Regions from separate parts of the Agrobacterium sp. GW821-FHT02D03 genome, predicted to be linked through region 3. Evidence: riboswitches for the same ligand, from Rfam matches in the RefSeq annotation. Region 3 holds a riboswitch; each other region holds the start of a gene.
The links. A riboswitch is a leader RNA that binds a small molecule or an ion and turns the genes downstream of it on or off. The one in region 3 is predicted to bind cobalamin.
Positions count from the first base shown of each region.

Region 1: linked by a shared signal. The riboswitch ahead of bluB (5,6-dimethylbenzimidazole synthase) and the one ahead of nrdH (glutaredoxin-like protein NrdH) in region 3 are both predicted to bind cobalamin.
Region 2: linked by a shared signal. The riboswitch ahead of AC07U5_RS15390 (ABC transporter substrate-binding protein) and the one ahead of nrdH (glutaredoxin-like protein NrdH) in region 3 are both predicted to bind cobalamin.
Region 4: linked by a shared signal. The riboswitch ahead of AC07U5_RS01345 (DUF1636 family protein) and the one ahead of nrdH (glutaredoxin-like protein NrdH) in region 3 are both predicted to bind cobalamin.

Region 1 is NZ_JBWKVN010000001.1:1,812,341-1,817,944, forward strand. It holds gene AC07U5_RS08495 (EamA family transporter) at 1-852, opposite strand, end outside; gene AC07U5_RS08500 (LysE family translocator) at 895-1,530, opposite strand; gene bluB (5,6-dimethylbenzimidazole synthase) at 1,637-2,323, opposite strand; cobalamin riboswitch at 2,516-2,695, opposite strand; gene AC07U5_RS08510 (TolB family protein) at 2,729-3,559, opposite strand; gene AC07U5_RS08515 (NAD+ synthase) at 3,598-5,277, opposite strand; gene AC07U5_RS08520 (LTA synthase family protein) at 5,561-5,604, shown strand, end outside.
Region 2 is NZ_JBWKVN010000002.1:418,226-423,829, forward strand. It holds gene AC07U5_RS15375 (pseudoazurin) at 1-244, opposite strand, end outside; gene AC07U5_RS15380 (ABC transporter ATP-binding protein) at 241-1,029, opposite strand; gene AC07U5_RS15385 (FecCD family ABC transporter permease) at 1,026-2,045, opposite strand; gene AC07U5_RS15390 (ABC transporter substrate-binding protein) at 2,050-3,075, opposite strand; cobalamin riboswitch at 3,272-3,492, opposite strand; gene AC07U5_RS15395 (glucose/quinate/shikimate family membrane-bound PQQ-dependent dehydrogenase) at 3,628-5,604, opposite strand, start outside.
Region 3 is NZ_JBWKVN010000002.1:948,152-953,755, reverse strand. It holds gene AC07U5_RS17765 (ABC transporter ATP-binding protein) at 1-415, opposite strand, end outside; gene AC07U5_RS17760 (FecCD family ABC transporter permease) at 412-1,431, opposite strand; gene AC07U5_RS17755 (ABC transporter substrate-binding protein) at 1,467-2,486, opposite strand; cobalamin riboswitch at 2,668-2,883, shown strand; gene nrdH (glutaredoxin-like protein NrdH) at 3,187-3,411, shown strand; gene nrdI (class Ib ribonucleoside-diphosphate reductase assembly flavoprotein NrdI) at 3,420-3,818, shown strand; gene nrdE (class 1b ribonucleoside-diphosphate reductase subunit alpha) at 3,806-5,604, shown strand, end outside.
Region 4 is NZ_JBWKVN010000001.1:282,724-288,327, forward strand. It holds gene AC07U5_RS01335 (cobyric acid synthase) at 1-630, opposite strand, end outside; gene cobO (cob(I)yrinic acid a,c-diamide adenosyltransferase) at 634-1,251, opposite strand; cobalamin riboswitch at 1,374-1,586, shown strand; gene AC07U5_RS01345 (DUF1636 family protein) at 1,704-2,129, shown strand; gene cobW (cobalamin biosynthesis protein CobW) at 2,123-3,160, shown strand; gene cobN (cobaltochelatase subunit CobN) at 3,167-5,604, shown strand, end outside.

The sequences.
Region 1 (5,604 bases), on a different contig from region 3:
CCGACGTCCGAACACATTGAGTGCCAGACCGGCAACGACGAGCGCACTGCCGACGATTTCCAGCGTGGTGATGTGTTCGGCGAAGGCGAAGTAGGCGCCGAGGAAGCCGACGATCGGCACCAGCAGAGAAAACGGCGCGACGGTTCCTGCCGGATAACGCAGCAGCAGAAAGCTCCAGATCCCTGCCCCGACAATCGTCGCGCCATAGGCCATATAGGCAACGACGGCGACCGTCATCATGTTGGCATTTGCCAAACCTTCGCCGATCGCCTGCGGGCCTTCGAGCAGCAGCGAAAGCGCGATCAGCGGCAGAACCGGTGCGAGACTTGTCCAGGCAACGAAGGAGATCGCGTTGACCCGTCCGACCTTGCGATTGACGATATTGCCGATTGCCCAGCTGAAAGCGGCACCGACGCACATGAGGAGAGGCACAAGAGCGGTCAGTTCCAGACGTTCAAGTCCGATCACCGCAAGACCGGAAAAGGCAACGGCGGCACCAGCGATATGGGACTTCAGCGGAATTTCACCGAGCATCGTCACGGCCAGCGCCATGGTGAAGAACGCCTGCGACTGCATGACGAGCGAGGCAAGCCCTGCAGGCAGGCCCCACTTGATCGCCGTATAGAGCAGGCCAAATTGCGCGCAGCCCATGACCATGCCGTAGACGACCATGTGCTTCCAAGGAACCTTCGGGCGCGGCAGAAAGAAGATGAGCGGCACGGCTGCGAAGAGGTAGCGCAAGGCTGTGAGAAACAGCGGCGGCATATCCATGACGCCGACCTTGATCACCACGAAGTTGAAGCCCCAGAGGAAGACGGTGACCAAGGCAAGAAGGATGTGCGGCACTGACATTGGTATATTCCAGAACTCGGCGCCGCACGGATTGGCGACGGTTTAGGCGACGGCTTTCTTCCAGCCCGCCGCGAGCAGTCCGGCACCAATCAATAGTCCGCCACCGGTGCGATTGACGACGCGCTGGACGGAGGGCTTGCGGATGGTGTTGCGGGCCGCACTTGCCAGCAACCCATAAAGAGCGGCGTTGCAAGTCGCAAGCACTAGAAAAGTAACTTCGAAAATAAGCACCTGCGGCCAGAACGGCAGGGTCGGCACCAGGAACTGCGGCAGGAAGGCAACGAAGAAGATGATGCTCTTAGGGTTCAGTGCCGTGACGATATAGGTGTGGAGGAAGATCTTTAGTGGACGCTCACGACCCGTCACGTCACCCTCGCCTTCAGCCGACGTGCCGACAGGCGCGCGCCAGAGCTTGATGCCGAGATAGATCAGATAGGCAGCGCCCACCCACTTCAAGACCGTGAAGAGAGCGGCGGAGGTCGCGAGCAGTGCACCAAGACCCAGCATGGACGCCGTCATGGCGGTAAAGTCGCCAAGCGCTACACCGGCAACGGTGGCGCTACTTGCCTTGCGTCCGTGACCAAGCGCGTAAGAAATGACCAGCAAGATCGTTGGTCCGGGAATGGCGAGCATGATGGCAGATGCGGCAACGAAGGCCAGCCAGTTTTCAATCGGCATAATATGATCCCCTCTCAAAATGAGAGTGAACTAAGCCACCGGCCATGAGGACTGGCAAGTGGATTTTTGGGCGCCGGGAAAGCAAGCTGCGCGCGGCGGAACCTGCCTATTTCTCGCCCCACCGGTCTTTGAAAATCAGTTCGTCCAGCGGCAAACGCTGACGCCAGCCCTTCACCGCTAACTCAGGCTCGGCATAGAGTTCCGAGACATAGCCGACGCAGAGCCACGCGACGATTTCGATGTGCTCAGGGATACCAAGGATTTTTCGAATATCGTCGTCATGGAAGATGCTGACCCAACCGACGCCGACCCCTTCGGCGCGTGCCGCAAGCCAGAGGTTCTGCACGGCGCACACGGTGGAGTAGACATCCATGCGCGGATTGTGCGTTCGCCCCAGCACGACATCGCCACCTCTTGTGGGATCGCAGGTGACGCAGATGGAGAGCGGCGCCTTCCGGATGCCCTCCAGCTTGAGGCTTCGGTAGAGCGACTGCTTATCGTCGGGAAACATCAAGGCCGCTTCCTCATTGGCGCGACTGAAAGCCTGCCACACGGCATTTTTGATGTCTGCATCGCTGACGAGAGTAAAATTCCATGGCTGCATGAAACCCACCGAGGGGGCGGAGTGGGCGGCGGAAAGCAGCTTGTTGATCAGTTCATCAGAAAGCGGATCGGATAAAAACTCGTTGCGGACATCACGGCGGGTCTCGATGGCGCGGTAGACCGCAGCCTTTTCGTGCCTGGCAAATTCATAGGCCGGCACCGGTCCGGGTCCATTATCATCAGGTCGCATCGTCAATCCCCAACAATGTAGAAAGACCACGAGTGCGCCTTAGAGCGCCGTGCGTCCTATTGGACGCACAAAGGACGCTCTATCTTCTTTGATCTACGCATCGTGCTTTCCGAAAATCGATTTCGATTTTCGGGCCGATGCTGTAGGCAGGGCACAAACGCTCTTCCTAACAACCTCCCGCCGTCCGCGCGGACTGGTCTATCGTGTCAGGCCGGTCTTCTGACTTGGCTTCGTCTGCCCGTTGCCGCCTTCCCGATTGCTCAGTGGCTTATGGCAACAGGCATCCGCCTCACAGCGTTGGGCACGTTGCGGTCTCGCACCGCATTCCCGATTCTCCTGCCAAAGGCAGGCACCTGACGACGTTGCGTATGGGCAATTGCCGATCGGAAGGCAAGCGCGCTACGTCTATCCAACCGGAAAATATCGCACATAGGCGAATTCATCACCGTCCGGTGACCAGTTGGGTGAGTTCATCGTTCCCTGCCCGCCAAAGAGATCGAAGAGCGTTTCGACGTTGCCACCATCCGGGTCCATCAGCCGCACGCGAACATCGAGATCACGCGGGTGGTCGAAGACGTCGCCGTCATAGGAAATGAAAACGACCTTGTCTCCCTTGGGAGATGGATGCGGAAACCAGTCGCCATATGGGCTATCGGTGATCCGCTCAACGCCCGATCCATCCGGTCTCACCCGCCAGATCTGCATCTGTCCTGTGCGGCTGGAGTTGAAGTAGATCCACTGACCATCGGGCGAATAATCCGGACCGTCGTTTCGCCCCTCGCCATGGGTCAGACGTGTTTCGGTGCCGGTTTCGATGTCCATGGCATAGATATCGAAAACCTGATCCCTGATCCCGCAATAGGCAAAGCTTTTGCCATCCGGCGCCCAACCATGCCAGTAGGACGGCAGGTTCCGCGTCATCAGTTTCGGCGTGCCGCCGACGGATGGAAGAAGATAGATCGCGCTCTTGCCAAACTCGACCTTGTCGGAAATGGCATAAAGAGAACCGTCGGGCGAGATGCCGTGGTCGTTGTTGCACTGAACCGCGAAGCCGGTGTCTACCTTATCGACCTCGATGTCTCCAGTAAGGGGCAGGCGGTAGAGGACGCCATCGCTGTTGAGCAGCAGATATTGCCCATCTGGAGACCAGTTCGGCGCTTCGAACAGTTTCTCGGTCTGCCAGACGATCCGATTTTCACGGGTACGGATATTGAATATCTCGACTGAACTTCGCATCGTTCCTCCCGCTGCGATTGCCCACCGACCCGTCGGACCTACCTGTCGCGGAATCGATTGGTAATAGGATACCTGCGATCGCGACCGAAGTTCTTCTTGGTAATCTTCACGCCAGGTGCAGACTGCCGGCGCTTATATTCGGCCAAGTACAACAGATGCTCGATGCGATGAACCGTTGCAACGTCGTGACCGCGCGCCACGATTTCGTCGACGGACATTTCCTGTTCCACCAGGCACTCGAGAATATCGTCGAGAACCGGATAGGGTGGCAGCGAGTCCTGGTCGGTCTGATTGGGCCGCAATTCCGCGGATGGGGCCTTGGAAATGATGTTGGCGGGGATGACTTCGCCCGAAGGCCCAAGCGCGCCGGGCGGCACGTGGGCGTTGCGCCATCTGGAGATGGCATAGACCTGCATCTTGTAGAGGTCCTTGATGGGGTTGAAGCCGCCATTCATATCGCCATAGAGCGTGGCATAGCCGACGGACATTTCCGACTTGTTGCCGGTGGTTACCACCATCGAACCAAACTTGTTGGAAACGCCCATCAGGATCGTGCCGCGCGCACGGCTCTGCAGGTTTTCCTCGGTGATGCCCTCTTCCGTTCCTTCGAACAGATCCGACAGCGCCGTCATGAAGCCATCGACAGGTTCGGCAATCGGAACGATGTCATAACGGCAGCCGAGCGCCCTGGCGCAATCGGCGGCGTCCTTCAGCGATTCTTCCGAGGTATAGCGGTAGGGCAGCATGATGCAGCGCACCCGCTCCTCGCCCAGCGCATCAACCGCGATTGCTGCGCAGATGGCCGAGTCGATGCCGCCGGAAAGGCCGAGAACGACGCTCTTGAAGCCATTCTTGTTGACGTAGTCGCGGAAGCCCAGCATGCAGGCCCGGTAATCGGCCTCCTCGCCTTCGGGAATATGGGAAACCGGACCATGGCTGCAGTGCCAGCCATTCTCCGTGCGTTTCCAGTCCGTGACCGCCAACGTTGCTTCGAACTGGCTCATCTGGAAGGCCAGCGTCTTGTCGGCATTGAAACCGAAGCTCGCGCCGTCGAACACCAGTTCATCCTGGCCGCCGAGTTGGTTGACAAAGACCAGAGGCAGGCCACTTTCAATGACCTGGCGGAGGGCGACCTGATGACGGACATCGACCTTGCCGCGATAATAGGGCGAGCCATTGGGCACCAGCAAAATTTCGGCGCCGGCCTCGGCCAGCGTCTCGCACACGCCGAAATCGTTCCAGATTTCTTCGCAAATCGGAATGCCGATGCGAATGCCCCTAAAATTATAGGGGCCGGAGATAGAGCCTTCGCTAAAGACGCGCTTTTCGTCGAACTCGCCGTAATTCGGCAGGTCCACCTTGTCGCGCAACGCGACGATCTTACCGCCATCGAGCAGAGCTACCGAATTGTGCCTGCCCTTTTCGCCCTGGCGCGGGAAGCCGATAACGACGCCCGGCCCGCCATCCGCGGTCTCCGCGGCCAACTCCTCCACTGCCTTGAGGCAGGACTTCAAAAATGCCGGTTTCAACACCAGATCTTCTGGCGGGTAGCCGGAGATGAAAAGCTCCGTCAGCAGAAGAAGATCGGCGCCTTGCGCTGCCGCATCGGCTCTTGCCTCGCGCGCTTTGGCAAGGTTGCCTGCGACATCGCCGACGGTCGGGTTGAATTGTCCAACCGCAATCCGGAACGTGTGGGGAATGGTCTGTGCTGTGCTCATGCCTTCCTCAATATCGTGCCGGCTCTTACAGTGCAACGCGCCGCATAAATTGTTTCAAAACAATGGCCAGTCAAGAAGGTTCCGGCGGGTGCATGCGCGAAATAAACGGCTCACGCGATGGTTATCCTCGAGACCTGTGAATTTTGCATAGTTCATGTCGCGTTCATTGCGCGCATGTGACAGTTAGATGACGCTTATATGACAGGTGATTCACACCTGCTTTCGAGACTGCCGGAGTAGAAACGTGACGAAATCGGTACCTAGAACAACGGTTACCGAAAGGATGAAGCTCGTCCTTTCAAAGCCGTGGACACGGTCCCCTGCCCG
Region 2 (5,604 bases), 530 kb from region 3:
CCTTGAAACCCTTCGCCCCCTCTGGAACCATGCCGTCGATGGTCGCGGCATTGTGGCTCTTATGCGTGGCGATGAACTTCACCGTGTCGCCAGGCTGGAGGTGAAGATAATCGGGTTCGAAAACCATCGAACCCTTTTTACCCTGATTGAGCATCCTGACCTCGAAGTCCTCCGCAAAGGCGAGACCCGCACTCAGCGACAAAGCGACGGCGGCCGTAGCAATGGATAGCAACAATTTCATCATGTCGTCCTTACTGGGTAGATCATAGTCGGGGCGCGATAGCGGATATGACAAGCATCCTCGCCTTCCCGTTCCACATCGACCTGAACGCCGAACACATCGAGGATGAGATCCGGGGTCAGCACGTTGCAAGGTTTACCCATCGCGACGAGCGCTCCCGCCTTCAACACGGCAACCCTGTCACAAAACATCGCCGCATGGTTGAGATCATGCAAGGCGGCGGCCACTGTCAGTTTCTGCTGTTGAACCAGATGCAGAAGTGCGATCTGGTGTCCGATATCGAGATGGTTGGTTGGCTCGTCCAGGAGCAGTATCTTCGGCTGCTGCGCCAAAGCGCGGGCAATATGCAGACGCTGCCGCTCTCCACCGGACAGCGTATGCCACATCCGTCTCCCGAAGCCCTCCATATCGACGTCATGCAACGCCTGATCGACAATCTCATCATCTTGAGGAGTCCATGGAGACAGGGCACCCTTATGCGGAATGCGGCCAAGCTCCACCGCCTGGCGAGCATTGATGCGCTCCTGCGTCTCCGCCTGCTGCTCGACAAGCGCGATCTGGCGCGCCACATCACGGCGCTGAAGCTGGTTCAACGACTTGCCATCCAGCAAGACTTCGCCGGAGCGCGGTTTTCTCAGGCCAGAGAGCATGGCCATGAGGCTCGTCTTGCCCGACCCGTTGGGTCCGACGATGCCAAGAAACTCGCCGGCAGAAAGATCGAGGCTGATGTTCTTGACGATATCGACGCCGCCCGTCGCCCAGCTTAGGTTGCGCGCTGACAGCATCATGCCGCCCTCCTTCGCTGCGAGAGGATGAGCGCAAAAGCCGGCGCACCAAAGAGTGCGGTAATCACACCAATCGGTAGGACTTGGCCAGCGATGATGGTGCGGGAGAGAATATCGGCAGCGATCATGAAGATGGCGCCGATCAGCGCGGCGGCCGGCAACAGGCGTCCGTGACGAACACCGACAACAAGACGGGCTGCATGGGGAATGACGAGACCGATAAAGCCGATCGATCCGACAATGCTGACCATCACCGCCGTCATCAAGGCAGACGTGCCCGTAAGCACGACATAGACGCGGCGCACGGGGATGCCAAGAGAGGCTGCCGACTCCGCTCCGAAGGTAAAGGCGTCCAGGGCGCGGGCATGCCAGAGGCAGACGATAAGACCGAACATGGCTATGGGAAGGGCAAGCGAGACATCCGTCCAGCGAACGCCGGACAGATTGCCGAGCAGCCAGAACATGATGCCGCGCGCCTGTTCCGCATTGGCGGCCTTGGTGACAATGAATGAGGTAAGCGCGTTGAACAATTGCGAACCGGCAACGCCAGCGAGGATGATTGCACTGTTACCCCGCCCTGCCCTCAGCGCCAGCAGGCTGACAAGCGCAAAAGCTACGAGCGCACCAAGAAATGCACCGAGCGGCAGTGTCAGCATGCCCGCGCCGAAGCCAAGGAGCGCGACGCTGACCGCGCCAGTCGACGCTCCAGCGGAGATGCCGAGAATATAGGGGTCGGCCAGAGGATTGCGCAGCAGCGATTGCAGCACGACACCGGAGACGGCAAGCGCTGCCCCGCAACAGGCGGCAACCACGGCGCGGCTCAAACGATAGTTCCAGATGATCCCCTCATCGATGGCATCCAGTGGGTATCCGGCGTGCCAGAGGCGATTGGCGACGGTCTTGGCGACAACCTCCATCGGAATGGAGGTTTCGCCAATCGAGGCGCCCAGCCAAAGCGCCACCAGAAGACACCCGGCTGCAATGACGGCAGCGCGGGTGTAAAGAAAGGGAACGGACATCCTCTTACTTCGCTAGGCCAAGTTGGACGATCTGGTCGGCCAGGACCTCGATGCCGTCGATGGTCCGGATCGTCGGGTTCATCGCCTGCGCATCCATGACGACGATATGGTTGTCCTTCACCGCTGGCATCAGGCTTGTGACGGGATCATCTTTCAGGAATTTCAGCTTCACGGCGATATCGTCGGCTGGAAACCGGCGGCGGTCCATTTTGCCCGCGACGATGATCGTGGGGTTGGACTTGGCGATGGTTTCCCAACCGACGGTCGGCCATTCCTCATCACTGTCGATGACATTCTTGATGCCGAGCGCCGACATGATGTAGCCGGGAGCACCATTCTTGCCCGCCACGTAAGGATCGATATCCAGTTCGGCGCTGGAGAACCAGAAGACAGCCGAGAGCTTACCATTCACGGATGCGATCTTCTGACGCGCAGCACCCTCGCGGGCCTTCAGGTCGGCGATGAGCTTCTCACCTCGATCCTGCACGTTGAAGATTTGCGCGAGTTCAGCAATTTCCTGATAGATCTGGTCCATGGTGAAGACCGAATGTCTGACACCATCGCCGCCGCCCGAATTGTCCTTACCCGTGCAATCGGCAGGCGACGTGTAAACCGGGATACCAAGCTCTTCAAATTGCTCAGGCTTTGCCACAATGCCTTCCGGACCGACATGCCATTGAAACTGAGCGGTTACGAGGTCCGGCTTTTTGGCAACCACACTCTCGAAACTCGGATCATTGTCCGCGAGGCGCTCGACCGTGGCGTTGGCCTCTTCGTATCCCTTGATAACCGGGCCGATCCAGACGGCCGTACCGACAACCTTGTCGGCCAGTCCGAGCAGATAGAGAATTTCCGTGGTGCTCTGACCAAGAGAAACGGTGCGCTGTGGAGCATGCGTGAAGGTGACGTCCCTGCCGCAATTTTTCAGCGTCAAGGGGTAGGTCGTTTCCGCAGCCTCTGCCGTTTTCGGCACGATCGAGAGCGCAGTGAGTGCAGCGGCCAGAAACGCGCCGGTGAAATGAAATGTCATGGTCCGATAATCCCCGAAATCGTCGACGTTGCCGACAAGCAAGACGCCGTCATGTGAGCGCGAATGAAACACTCATTCGACAGCCACGGGAGTGAGACGATCGAGAACGAGGGAAAAAGACAGATGGATGTGAGCGCTGAAGGGCGCAAATAACAATCATGACGTCTCCTGTTCAGGGCATCCCCGCCCGTGACATTGGAATGAACTTATGACGGCAGGTCTCCTGGCTCACGGATGATCGTCTTGCCCGCCTTCCCACGATAATTCGCAGTGGCCTGACGCAGGTGAATGCGCCACGAGTGCTCGACAATCCGCTTACAGTTGCGGGGGCAGCCACGGCATTGGAGATATCCCCTCACCGTGTTCCCTATTATTCCTCACGATCACTCGCTTGGAACCGTCGCCAGCCAGATAGACCTATTTGATCTCGTCCGTCAAGCAAGTCTATGTAATGTTATTACATATCAAAAACAAGTGGATCATTGTGCTGAGAATAAACAAAATGGCCGGAACGAAGTCCCGGCCATCAAGGGTTTTAGCGAAATGATCTGGTTATGGGAGCGTGTAGGCGATGACATAATCACCCGGCTTCGTCCCCACCGAACCGTGGCCGCCTGCAACCATCACGACATATTGCTTGCCGTCGTCGAGAGCGTAGGTCATGGGCGTGGCCTGCCCACCTGCGGGAAGGCGTGCTTCCCAAAGCTGCTTGCCGCTCGTCAGATCGTAAGCGCGCAGATAATCGTCCACCGCTGCGCCAAGGAAAGCGACGCCACCTTTGGTGATCATCGGACCGCCGATACCCGGCACACCGACCTTGAAGGGAAGTGGCAGCGGCGTCATGTCGTAAACGGTGCCGTTCTTGTGCTTATAGGCAACCTTGCCGGTTCTGAGATCGGCACCGGCGACATAACCCCATGGCGGCGCCTGGCAGGGAATGCCGATCGGGCTCAGGAACGGGCCCATCAGCACGCCATAGGGTGCACCATCATTGCGGTTCAAACCCTGCTCGCTGCCCTTCTCATCCTGACCTCGCGGGGGGATCTGGTCGCGCGGAACGAGCTGTGAGGTGAAGGCGAGATAGGTCGGCATGCCGAACATGACCTGGCGTTCGGGATCGACTGCGACACTGCCCCAGTTGAAGGTGCCAAAATTGCCAGGATAGATGATCGATCCATTCAGCGATGGCGGCGTGTAACGACCTTCGTAGTTCAGCTGATGGAACTTGATGCGGCAGGCGAGCTGATCGAACAGCGAGACACCCCACATGTTCTTTTCCTGCAGCGGTTCCGGCTTGAAGGTCAAGGCAGATGTGGGCTGCGTCGGCGCGGAGAAATCCTCGGGGATTGCCCCACCGGGTGCCGGCTCTTCGGTCACCGGCAGGATTGGCTCACCCGTCCGACGGTCCAGCACATAGATATCACCCTGCTTGGTCGGGCCAACGAGAGCGGGAACAGATTGACCATCCGGCTTGGTGATATCGAGCAGCACCGGCTGGGCCGGCACATCCATATCCCAGAGATCGTGATGCACCGTCTGCCGGACCCAGCGGTCCTGCCCGGTGTTTACGTCGAGTGCCACGATCGACGAGGAGTACTTCTCTACATTCTCGCTCCGACCCATTCCGAGCTGGTCAGGAACTTGATTTCCCAAAGGGATGTAGACGAGTCCAAGCGCTTCATCGACGCTGAATACGGACCAGCTGTTGGGAGAGTTGGTCGTATAGGTCTGACCCGGCGGAAGCGGTTGGGTCTGGGTAGGGTTTCCGGAATCCCAGTTCCATAGCAGCTCTCCGCTGTTCACATCGAAGGCGCGAATGACGCCCGACTGTTCCTGGGTGGAGTAGTTGTCATTGACTGCGCCGCCGACGATGATCTTGTTGCCGGCAATGGCGGGCGGCGATGTGGAGTAGTAGTAGCCAGCCGGATTGTACTTCATACCGACTTCGAGGTGGAGAACACCCTGATCGGCGAAAGACGTGCAAACCTTGCCGCTTTCGGCGTCGAGCGCGATCAGACGAGCATCGGATGTTGGGAGATAAACGCGGGCGGCGCATTGCGAACCGGCCTGAGCGGCTGGATCGGCATAGTAAGTCACGCCGCGGCATGTCTGGTGCTGGCGATTGGGATTCAGGCCGACATTCGGATCATATTTCCACTTTTCCTTGCCGGTCGCCGCATCGATGGCGATCGCCCAATTGTGCGGGGTGCAGAGGAAGAGTGTCTTGCCAACCTTCAGCGGCGTGACCTGATACGTCGTTTCGCCAACATCGTCGGGAAGCTTGACGTCGCCGGTTTGATAACGCCAGACCTCCTTCAGATCGCCAACATTGGCAGTGGTGATCTGTGTCAGCGGCGAATAGCGCTGGCCATAGGACGTCCGTCCATATTGATGCCACTCGCCATCCGGAACAGCGTTTCCATAAGAGGGCGCGTTGTTGACGACCTCCGTCGGAAGATTGCCCTCCTGGTCATGCGGGTCCTGCGTCATCGACACGGCGGCCACACCCATGGAAATGACCACAGCCAC
Region 3 (5,604 bases):
GGCTCTGCCAGGCATCGTTGCGTTTGGCGGTCATCTCTGTGCGCTCAAGCGCTTCATTCACAGCCGCATCGTCTTCCCGCGTCCAGCCGGAGAACATTGACTTGTGGGGAAAGCGTCCCAGCTTGACGACGTCGATGACCTTCAGATTGACGTTCGTCGTGGCGTGCTGCTCGATGAAGGCGATACGCTGTGCAAGAGACTTGCGGCGGATCGTCTTGATATCCTTGCCGTCCAGCAGCACCTGGCCTGAATGGGGTTTCTTCAACCCACTGAGCAGGCGAAGCAGCGATGTCTTGCCGGAGCCATTCGGGCCGAGAAGTCCAAGCATCTTGCCGGGTTCGACCGTGAAGGAAATGCCATCCAAGATCGTCTTTGCGCCGACCTTCCACACCAGATTGTCCGCTGTGATACTCATGACGCGCGTTGCAGCCTGTAAAGGATGACGGAGAAGAACGGCACTCCGACCAGAGCCGTCACCACGCCGATGGGCAGAACCTGCTGCGGCACAAGCGTGCGCGAGGCGATATCGGCGAGCACCATGAAGATCGCCCCGGTGATGGCGCAGGCCGGCAAGAGCCGTGCGTGCAGCGGCCCGACGACGAAACGTGCTGCATGCGGAACCACGAGACCGACAAAGCCGATCGTCCCCACCATACTGACGATGGTGGCGGTGATGACTGCGGTCAGCGCAAAGAGAATGATGCGCGTGCGCCCGACATTGACACCGAGTGAGGCGGCCGCCTCATCGCCGAAGGCAAAGGCATCCAGCACGCGCGCATGGAACAGGCAGCAGATCAGACCGAGACCGACGACGATGGACACGAGACCGACATCCGGCCAACGCACGCCACCGAAGCTGCCGAGAAGCCAGAACATCACGTCGCGGGCCTGCTGGGCATTGCCGGAAGTGGTGACCACATAGGATGTGGCGGCATTAAAAAGCTGAGCGGCTGCAACACCCGCCAAGATCGTTCTGTCTGCGCCACCGCGCGCCCCATTGGACAGAATGGCAACCAGGAAGAATGCCGCAAAGGCGCCGAAGAAGGCACCCAGAGACAGCGACACCGCGCCGGCACCGATCCCGAGAATGACGACGGCTACGGCACCGGTCGAGGCGCCAGCGGAAATGCCGAGAACATAGGGCTCAGCCAGCGGATTGCGCAGCATGGCCTGCATGATGGCCCCGCACATGGCGAGGCCCGCGCCGCAGAAGACGGCCACGAGCGCGCGGCTCAGCCTGTATTCCCAGATCACTGCCTCATGGATGCGGCTGATCTCGACCGACGTCCAGCCGAGCTTGTTGGTGATGGCGGCATAGGTGGTCGAGAGCGGAATTGGCAAATCGCCAATCCCGACACTGATCCCGACCACGAGGGCAATCGTCGCGAAGCAGGCAAGATAGAGCGCTACGGAGGCAACAAGCCGTCGCATCCCGCTACCCGATCGATCCTTTGCCGCCACCGAACTCACTTCAGGCCGAGGGTCTTCAACTGCTGAGCAATCTGCTCGGCGCCGTAGATCGTCTGAACGCTCGGGTTCATCGCCTGCGCCGGCATGATGACAAGCGCCTTATTCTTGACTGCATTCATCTGGCTGGTGGCAGGGTCGCTATTCAGGAACTTGATCTTGGCATCTGCCTTGTCGAGTTCCCAGCGATTGCGGTCGACCTGCGTCACGACGATCACGTCGGGATTGGCGGCAATGATCGTTTCCCAACCAATGGCCGGAGATTCGGTTTCGGTGGTAATGGCATTGGTGCCGCCCAACAGATCGGCGATATAGCCCGATGGGCTGTTCTTGCCGCCGAGATAGGCGTCAGCCGACGGCGACGGGCTGGAGAACCAGAAGACATAGGAAAGCTTCTTGCCATCCTTCGGCGCATCAGCACGCAATGCAGCTTCGCGCTTCTTCAGGTCGGCGATGACGGCCTGACCCTTGTCGGCCACGTCAAAAATCTGCGAGAGATCATCGATCTCCTTATACAGCGTCTCCATGTTCCAGAGTTTGGAGCGATTGCCATAACCGGACTTGTCTTTGGACATGTCGTCCAGCGCGCACATGCTGGGCGAAAGATAGGTGGAGATGCCAAGCTTGTCGAAATCTTCGCGCTTCGCCACCTTGCTGGTGGGGCCGACGAGCGTCGGCAAAGCGGCGGTCACAAAGTCCGGGTTCTGTGCCAGGATGGATTCGAAGGTCGGAAACTCGACGGTCAGAACCTTGACCTTGGCGTTTGCCTCGGCGACCTGCGGCAGAACCTTGTTCGGCCAGAAGGCAGTGCCAACCATCTTGTCCTGAAGGCCAAGCAGCAACATGATCTCTGCACTGTTCTGACCAAGTGCCACGGCACGCTCAGGTGCCTTGCTGAAGGTGACCGTGGCGCCGCAGTTTTCGATCGCCAGAGGATAGGTCGTCGCAGCCGTCGCCGGGTTTGCTGCAAACCCTGCAAATGCACAAAATCCCACAGCCGCAAAAAGACGCTTCATCATCACCCGAAATCCCGTTGAACGCGGCTCCCGCCGCACAATGCCTGCGCCTATAATCACCTCTCCTTGTACAAAACAAGACCGTTTGCTTCATATTATGGTGTCGGCATTTTTCCTGTTGATATCAAGATCAGCCCAGTTCGCGTCGTTGCAACAGCCTATTGACGCATTGAACGAAATGCCTACTATATCTGGTATTCAAGGTTCTTCCGATTCTGTCGGGAGCGAAGATGGGAATACGGTGCGCGAAGCCAGCAATGGTGGAGCAATGCCGCAGCTGCCCCCGCAACTGTAAGCGGCGAGCATTCTCTCAGCAGCCACTGAAACATAAGGTTTCGGGAAGGCGAGATGAATGTGACGACCCGCGAGCCAGGAGACCTGCCTTGAGTCAATACGTCCACCGGCGGGGTGCCCGGAAGGTCGCGAATGCGTACGGGATGACCCTGTGCGTCTCGCTTCCCCCATGCCTTCGCGTAGAGCCACTTCGGGGTGAAGTCCTATGATTACGAGTTCAGTCTTTTATCCGTTGGAGTAACCGGCGTCTGAGGCATGGTGCACAAAAGCGTTCAGCGCTTTTGCTATCTAGCTATGCGACAGCAGTGTCCGGCAGACCACGGCTTTGCGTTTAACCCTGTTTTTAAACCGTCACGCGCTTCACGGCGCGAGAGCGATTTCCCATGCCTTTTTTCGAACGAGGATCAAGATGAGCATCACCGTCTACAGCAAACCCGCTTGCGTTCAATGCACTGCGACCACCCGCGCGCTCGATCGTCAGGGTCTCGACTATACGATCGTCGATGTCTCGACTGACGAGCAAGCCTATGAGCGGGTGCTCGGTCTTGGTTATCGTCAAGTGCCAGTCGTGATTGCCGGCGAGACGCATTGGGGGGGCTTTCGGCCCGACATGATCAGCACGCTTGCATCGTGACGCAGACTATGGCGGGGGAGATCGTCTACTTCTCGACGCGCTCGGAAAACACGCATCGCTTCGTGGCCAAGCTCGACACCCCCGCCCGCCGCATCCCGATCAGCGCTGCTGTGACTCTGCATGTTCCAAGCCCGTTCGTCCTCATCGTCCCGACCTATAGCGGCGAGAACGGCAAGGGCGCGGTTCCCAAACAGGTCATTCGCTTCCTCAACGATGCGAATAATCGAGCAAACCTTCGCGGCGTGATTGCTGCGGGCAATAGCAATTTCGGCGCGACCTTCGGGATCGCCGGCGACATCATCTCCGCCAAATGCGGCGTGCCCTATCTCTATCGCTTCGAGCTGATGGGGACGGGTGAGGACGTCGTCAATGTCAGACAGGGATTGGAACGATTTTGGACACGTTGACACTCGAGAGGCCCCTGAAGCAGTCGGACGCAGCAGTGCTGGATTACCATGCACTGAATGCGATGCTGAACCTTTACGATGAGGATGGCCGGATTCAGCTGGACAGGGACAGGCTGGCAGCGCGCCAGTACTTTCTTCAGCACGTGAACCAGAACACGGTGTTCTTTCACAATCTGCGCGAAAAGCTCGATTATCTTTTGAGTGAAGGCTATTACGAGCAGGTAGTGCTGGACCAGTACGCCTTCAACTTCGTCCGCGATCTCTTCGACCATGCCTATGCGAAGAAATTCCGCTTCCCGACATTCCTCGGGGCTTTCAAATACTACACGTCCTATACGCTGAAAACCTTCGACGGAAAACGGTATCTGGAGCGGTACGAGGACCGCGTCTGTATGGTGGCGCTGACGCTGGCGCGCGGCGACGAGACACTGGCGCGCGGCCTGGTGGATGAGATGATCTCCGGCCGCTTCCAGCCGGCAACTCCGACTTTTCTCAATGCGGGCAAGAAGCAGCGCGGAGAGCTCGTGTCATGCTTCCTGCTGCGCATGGAAGACAATATGGAGTCGATCGCCCGCGGCATCAACTCGGCATTGCAGCTCTCGAAGCGCGGCGGCGGGGTGGCCCTTTCACTGACCAATCTTCGTGAAGCCGGTGCGCCGATCAAACAGATCGAAAACCAGTCCTCCGGTGTCATTCCGGTGATGAAGCTCCTGGAGGATTCCTTCTCCTACGCCAACCAGCTTGGCGCGCGCCAGGGTGCAGGCGCCGTCTATCTCAATGCCCATCACCCCGACATCATGCGTTTCCTCGACACCAAGCGCGAAAATGCCGACGAGAAAATCCGCATCAAGACGCTGTCGCTCGGCGTCGTCGTTCCGGATATCACCTTCGAACTCGCCAAGAACAATGAGGATATGTACCTGTTCTCACCCTATGATGTGGAACGCATCTATGGCGTTGCCTTCAGCGAAATTTCGGTGACGGAAAAATACCGGGAGATGGTCGCCGACAGCCGGATCCGCAAAAAGAAGATAAAGGCGCGCGAGTTCTTTCAGGTGCTGGCCGAAATCCAGTTCGAAAGCGGCTATCCCTACATCATGTTCGAGGACACGGTGAACCGCGAGAACCCGATTGCTGGGCGCATCACCATGAGCAATCTCTGCTCGGAAATTCTTCAGGTCAGTGAAGCCAGCACCTATGAGGCCGACCTGTCCTATGAAACGACGGGGAAGGATATTTCCTGTAACCTTGGCTCGCTCAACATCGCAGCGGCGATGGATTCGGACGATTTCGGCAGGACGGTCGAGACCGCAATCCGCGCTTTGACGGCCGTCTCGGACATGAGCCATATCGCCTCCGTGCCATCCATCGCCAAGGGCAACGCAGAGAGCCACGCGATCGGCCTCGGCCAGATGAACCTGCATGGCTATCTGGCACGCGAGCGGATTTTCTATGGCTCCGAAGAAGGCGTGGATTTCACCAATATCTATTTCTACACGGTGACCTATCACGCACTGAAGGCTTCCAATCGCCTGGCAGTAGAGCGTGGTCAGCGCTTCAAGGGCTTCGAACAGTCCAAATATGCGAGCGGCGACTACTTCGACAAATACACGCAACAGGAATGGAAGCCGTCAACGCCGCGCGTTGCCGATCTGTTCGAAAGGGCCGGCATTCACATCCCGACACAGGAAGACTGGCTGGTACTCAAGCAGGCTGTGATGGAGGGTGGGCTGTACAATCAGAATCTCCAGGCGGTGCCGCCGACCGGCTCGATTTCCTATATCAA
Region 4 (5,604 bases), on a different contig from region 3:
CATGCCTTCGTCGAACAGCGAAGGATCGCCGCGAAAACGGTTGACGATGAAGCCTTCGATCATCGAGGCGTCGTCCGCATCCACCACCGTCTTCGTGCCGACGAGGCTGGCAATAACCCCTCCCCGGTCGATATCGCCGATCAGGATCACGGGAACATCGGCTGCCCGGGCAAAGCCCATATTGGCAATGTCGTTGGCGCGCAGATTGACTTCCGATGCGCTGCCGGCGCCTTCAACCAGCACCAGATCAGCGCGGGTCTTCAGATGCTCGAAGCTCTCCAGCACCCGGGGCATCAGCCCGGCCTTCATCTGTTGATAGTCGGCTGCTTTCGCATTGCCGAGAATTTTTCCCTGAACCACGAGCTGCGCACCCGTTTCGCTCTGAGGCTTCAACAGGACCGGGTTCATATGTACCGACAGCGGCACGCCGGCCGCGCGCGCTTGTAGAGCTTGCGCCCTGCCGATCTCGCCGCCATCGGCTGTGACCGCCGCGTTGTTGGACATGTTCTGCGGCTTGAAGGGCAACACGGAAAGTCCGCGCCGGGTAAAGGCGCGCGCCAGACCGGCCACCATCAGCGACTTGCCGACATCCGAGCCGGTTCCCTGAAACATGATGGATCTGGCGGCCATGGATCAGTACTCGATGCCGGATTGGGCTTTGACGCCCGCCTTGAAGTGATGCTTCACGAGCGTCATCTCCGTCACCATGTCGGCCGCTTCGATCATGAGAGGCTTGGCATTGCGGCCGGTGACGATGATGTGGAGATCGGGGCGGCGGCTCTGCAAGGTGGTGACGACCTCCGTCAGATCGAGATAGTCATAGCGCAGCGCAATGTTCAGCTCGTCCAGCACCATAAGACCGATCGTTTCGTCGGCCATCAGGAGTTTGGCTTCATCCCAGGCTTTCGTGGCTGCGGCGACGTCGCGCTTCAGATCCTGAGTGTCCCACGTGAAACCTTCGCCCATGGTGCGCCATTCCACCCGGTCGCCGAAAATCGTCAGCGCCTGCTGCTCGCCGGTCGACCACGCACCCTTGATGAACTGAACGATGCCGACCCGTCTGCCCGTGCCGAGCATCCGAAGCGCAAGGCCGAAAGCGGCCGTCGACTTGCCCTTGCCGGGACCGGTATTGACCATCAGCAGACCCTTCTCGATGGTCTTTTCGGCCACTTCCGCATCCTGCACGCTCTTGCGGTTCACCATCTTTTCGCGGTGGCGGGCGGCCTCGCTGTCGCTGATCTCGCGTGTCATGATGTCCCACGTCCTTCCGAGCCGTTTTTAGAAGCGGCGACTATAGTCAAAACGCCCTCCTCCGCAATGGAGCCTATGAGAGGCGTAACGATGCCTGCATTGACCAAGGCGCGGCTTGCCCGTAAAGGTAAGGCACTGACGGTCTTTTTCCGGCAACGGGAAAAGCTAAGAGGGAACACGGTTCCGCCCGCTCTTCGGGTCAATCCGTGGCTGCCCCCGCAACTGTAAGCGGCGAGCCCACACCGTAAAGCCACTGGATTTCGATCCGGGAAGGCGGTGCAAGGGCGCTCATTCAAGCCGCAAGCCAGGAGACCTGCCGTTTCAGAACAAAACGTCTGCCGGGCGGGGTGCTCCGGTCAGTCGGTCTCGCCGAGTTTCGGTTTGCGCTGTCTCGCATTCCGTCTTCGGCATCCGCACCCCTTGCATGTTTGAATGGCGGAAGCGGATACGGTTTGGATATTACCTCAACATCGTCACGGACTGAAGGATCAACCGACACGCGAGAAGCGTCCGGCCTGGTCGTTTATGTCTGTCGCAGCTGCCGCGACGAGGCGGAGCCGAATGCGGAACCGCGTCCCGGTGCGCTTCTCGCGCAAGCGACGATCGCACTTGGCACTGATGCAAATGTCGAGGTGCGCAGCGTCAATTGCCTTGCCAATTGCAAGCGCGGTGCCAGCGCCGCAATGCGCACAGCCGACGGCTGGTCCTATGTGTTTGGCGGTCTGACGCCTGAAAACGCCGAGGATCTGATCACTGGTGCGCGCCTGCTTTCCACGTCCACCGATGGACTGATGCCCTGGCGCGGCCGTCCCGATAGTTTGAAGCGCGGCATGGTCGCGCGCATCCCACCTTTGAATTTCGTCGAGGAGACATCATGACCACGCTAGAGCGCGTTCCCTGCACCATCGTCACCGGCTTTCTGGGCGCCGGCAAAACCACGCTGCTGCGCGGCCTTCTTGAAAAGATCGATGGCAAGCGACTGGCGATCATCGTCAACGAGTTCGGCGATGTCGGCATCGATGGCGAAATCCTCAAAGGCTGCGGCATCGAAAGCTGCCCGGAAGAAAATATCGTCGAGCTCGCCAATGGGTGCATCTGCTGCACGGTCGCCGATGATTTTCAGCCGGCCATCGAACAGATCCTCAGCCGCCAGCCCAGGGTCGAACATATCCTGATCGAAACCTCCGGCCTCGCACTGCCGAAACCCCTCGTCCAGGCCTTCCAATGGCCGGCGATCAAGAGCCGCGTCACCGTCGATGCCGTCATTGCGGTGGCCGATGGCGCAGCGCTCGCAGAAGGCATGGTGTCGCATGACATGGATGCGCTGGCCGCCCAGCGTGCGAATGACGAAGCGCTCGATCATGACGATCCTGTCGAGGAAGTCTTCGAAGACCAGATCGCCTGCGCCGACCTGATCGTGCTGACCAAGGGTGATCTTCTCGATGCGGATGGTCTGGAGCGCGCCAAGGCACACATCACGGAGCATCTGCCAAAGGCTGCGAAAATCGTTGTCGCATCGCATGGCCAGATCGATCCTGCGGTTCTGATCGGTCTTGGGCTTGCGGTCGAGAACGATATCGAAAACCGCCATACCCACCATGACGACGAAGAAGACCACGATCACGACGAGTTCGACAGCTTCGTCGTCGAGCTTGGCGCGGTGTCCGATCCTGAGGCGCTGGCTCAGCGTATCGCCCAGACGGCGGCCTCCGAGAATGTCCTGCGCATCAAAGGCTTCGTAGAGGTCGCCTCCAAGCCCATGCGCTTGCAGGTTCAGGCCGTCGGCTCGCGCGTCAACCACTATTTCGATCGCCCCTGGGCTGCGGGCGAAGTGCGCCGTTCGGCGCTTGTGGTGATTGGCGAAAAAGGCCTCAACCGCGAGAAAATCGAACAGATGCTGGCTGCCTGACGCATCATGCATATACTCGCCACCACATCTTCGTCGCTGGACGACCTGATCGAGCCGGTTGATCTCAACCAGCCCCAGGCGGATGTGGTGGTGCTGTCTTTCTCGTCCAGCGACCTTGCAGGTCTGCAGCGCGCCTGGCCCGACGACTCAGGCGTTTCGCTCAGCGTCGCCAATCTTTCCGACCTTCGACATCCCATGTCCGTCGACCTTTGGATCGAAAAGACGGCGGAACATGCCAAACTTATCCTTATCCGGATTCTGGGTGGGGCGGACCGCTGGCGCTACGGCGTCGATCAGTTGGCGATGATGGCACGCAGGCGCGGCATCAAGCTCCTGCTTCTGCCCGGTGAGTGCAGCGAGCGCGACGAAAAGCTCGAGGCGCAATCCACAATCGACCAGACGTGGCTCGCCTCGATCCTCTCTTTCTTTCGCGAAGGCGGCCCGCAGAACATGCGTCGCCTTTCAGAAGGCCTTGCCGCCTTTGCTAAAACCAATGTCTGGCCTGGCTTCACGCCGGAACCGCTGCCGAAATCCGGCTTCTATCTCCCGGGTCTTGGCGCCGTCCATGTGGATGACGCCCTCGCGGCTTTTGTCCCCGAAGCTCCAAGACTTCCCATTCTTTTCTACCGTTCCATGCTTCTGGCTGCCGATGTTGCGCCGATTGATGCGCTCTTCGAGGCGCTGAAATCCCGCGGTTTCGCGCCTCTGCCGATCTTTGTCAGCGGCCTGAAGGATGGCGGCGCGATCCGATTTCTCGAGGACGCACTGGTACCGCTGAAACCCGCAGCCATCGTCGCAGCCACTGCCTTTGCCAGCCAGACGGATCAGGACGGCAAGAGCCTGTTCGACCGGCTGGGCGTGCCGGTGTTTCAGGTGATCATGGCCACGACACGGCGTGATGGCTGGACAGAAAACATGCAGGGCCTCAATCCATCCGACCTCGCCATGCATGTGGTCTTGCCGGAACTCGATGGACGTATTCTCGCGGGTGCGATCTCCTTCAAACAGGCCGATCCTGCCGGGCGCCAGGCGCTGATCAATGCTCCCGAGCCGGACCGGGTCGAGCAGGTCGCTCGTCGTATAGCCGCCTTCCTTCGGTTGACGCAGGCTATGACCGAGGAAAGACGTCTTGTCGTCCTGATGCCGGATTATCCCGGTGCCGCACCCGGTCGCACGGGCTATGCCGTGGGTCTCGACGTACCGCAAAGCGTGCTGGAGATGCTGCGCGATCTGCAGGGTTCGGGTTATGCGGTCGGCGATATTCCGGCCACCCCTCGGGAGCTTCTGGATCGGATCGAGACGGAGACGGCCGCTCTTCCTCTCATCCGATACCGAACCTATTTCGACGCGCTTCCAGAACAGGCGCGCGCTGGAATGGCTTCGGCCTGGGGCGATGCCGCTGACGATGAAGCTATCGTTGATCAGGCCTTTCGCTTCCGCGCCGCCCGCTTCGGTTCCGTCGTCGTCGCGCTTGCGCCAGACCGCGGGCGCCAAGCCGACAGGCGGGTGGATTATCACGATCCGGCCTTGCCGCCGCGCCACGCGCTTGCGGCTTTCGGTGCGTGGATGCAGCAGGATTTCGATGCGCATGCGATCATCCATGTCGGCGCTCACGGCACGCTGGAATGGCTTCCGGGCAAGACGGTCGCTCTGTCACAGACCTGTTTTCCCGAAATCGTGACCGGATCCCTGCCGGTCATCTACCCCTTCATCGTGTCCAATCCGGGTGAGGCTGCCGTCGCCAAGCGACGGATCGCTGCGGTGACGATCGGGCACATTCCCCCCGTACTTGTTTCCGCCGGTCTTTCGCCGGAGCAGGCAGCGCTTGAACAACTGGTCGACGAATATGCCCAGGCCGATGGGCTTGATCGCCGTCGCCGCGACCGTCTGGCAAAGCTGATTGTCGAGAAGGCTTTCGAGACGGGACTTGCTGCCGACGCCGGTATCGGCGTGGAAGAGGATGCGGATTCAGCACTCACCCGAATCGATGCCTTTCTGTGCGACCTGAAGGATTTTGCCATCAAGGACGGCCAGCACGTCTTCGGGCGCTGCGCGAGTGATGAGCCGGATTCCTTGAGGCGTGAAAGTGCTGCTCAAGAAAAGGCAGCACTACTGGCGGCGCTGGATGGTCATCATATCGTGCCGGGCCCCTCGGGTGCACCCGCACGCGGACGACTGGATGTGCTGCCGACCGGGCGCAATCTCTATGCCGCCGATCCACGCACCATGCCAACGCCGACGGCCTTCGAGCTTGGGAAGGCAGCGGGCGAAGAGGTGCTCCGTCATCACCTGCAAAGCCATGGCGACTGGCCGCGGCATCTGGTTTTCGATCTCTGGGGTTCCGCGTCGTTGCGCAATGGCGGCGAAGATGTCGGTCAGGCACTGCATCTGATGGGTGCGCGTCCGATCTACGATCAGGCGACCGGCAGGGTGAACGGCATCGA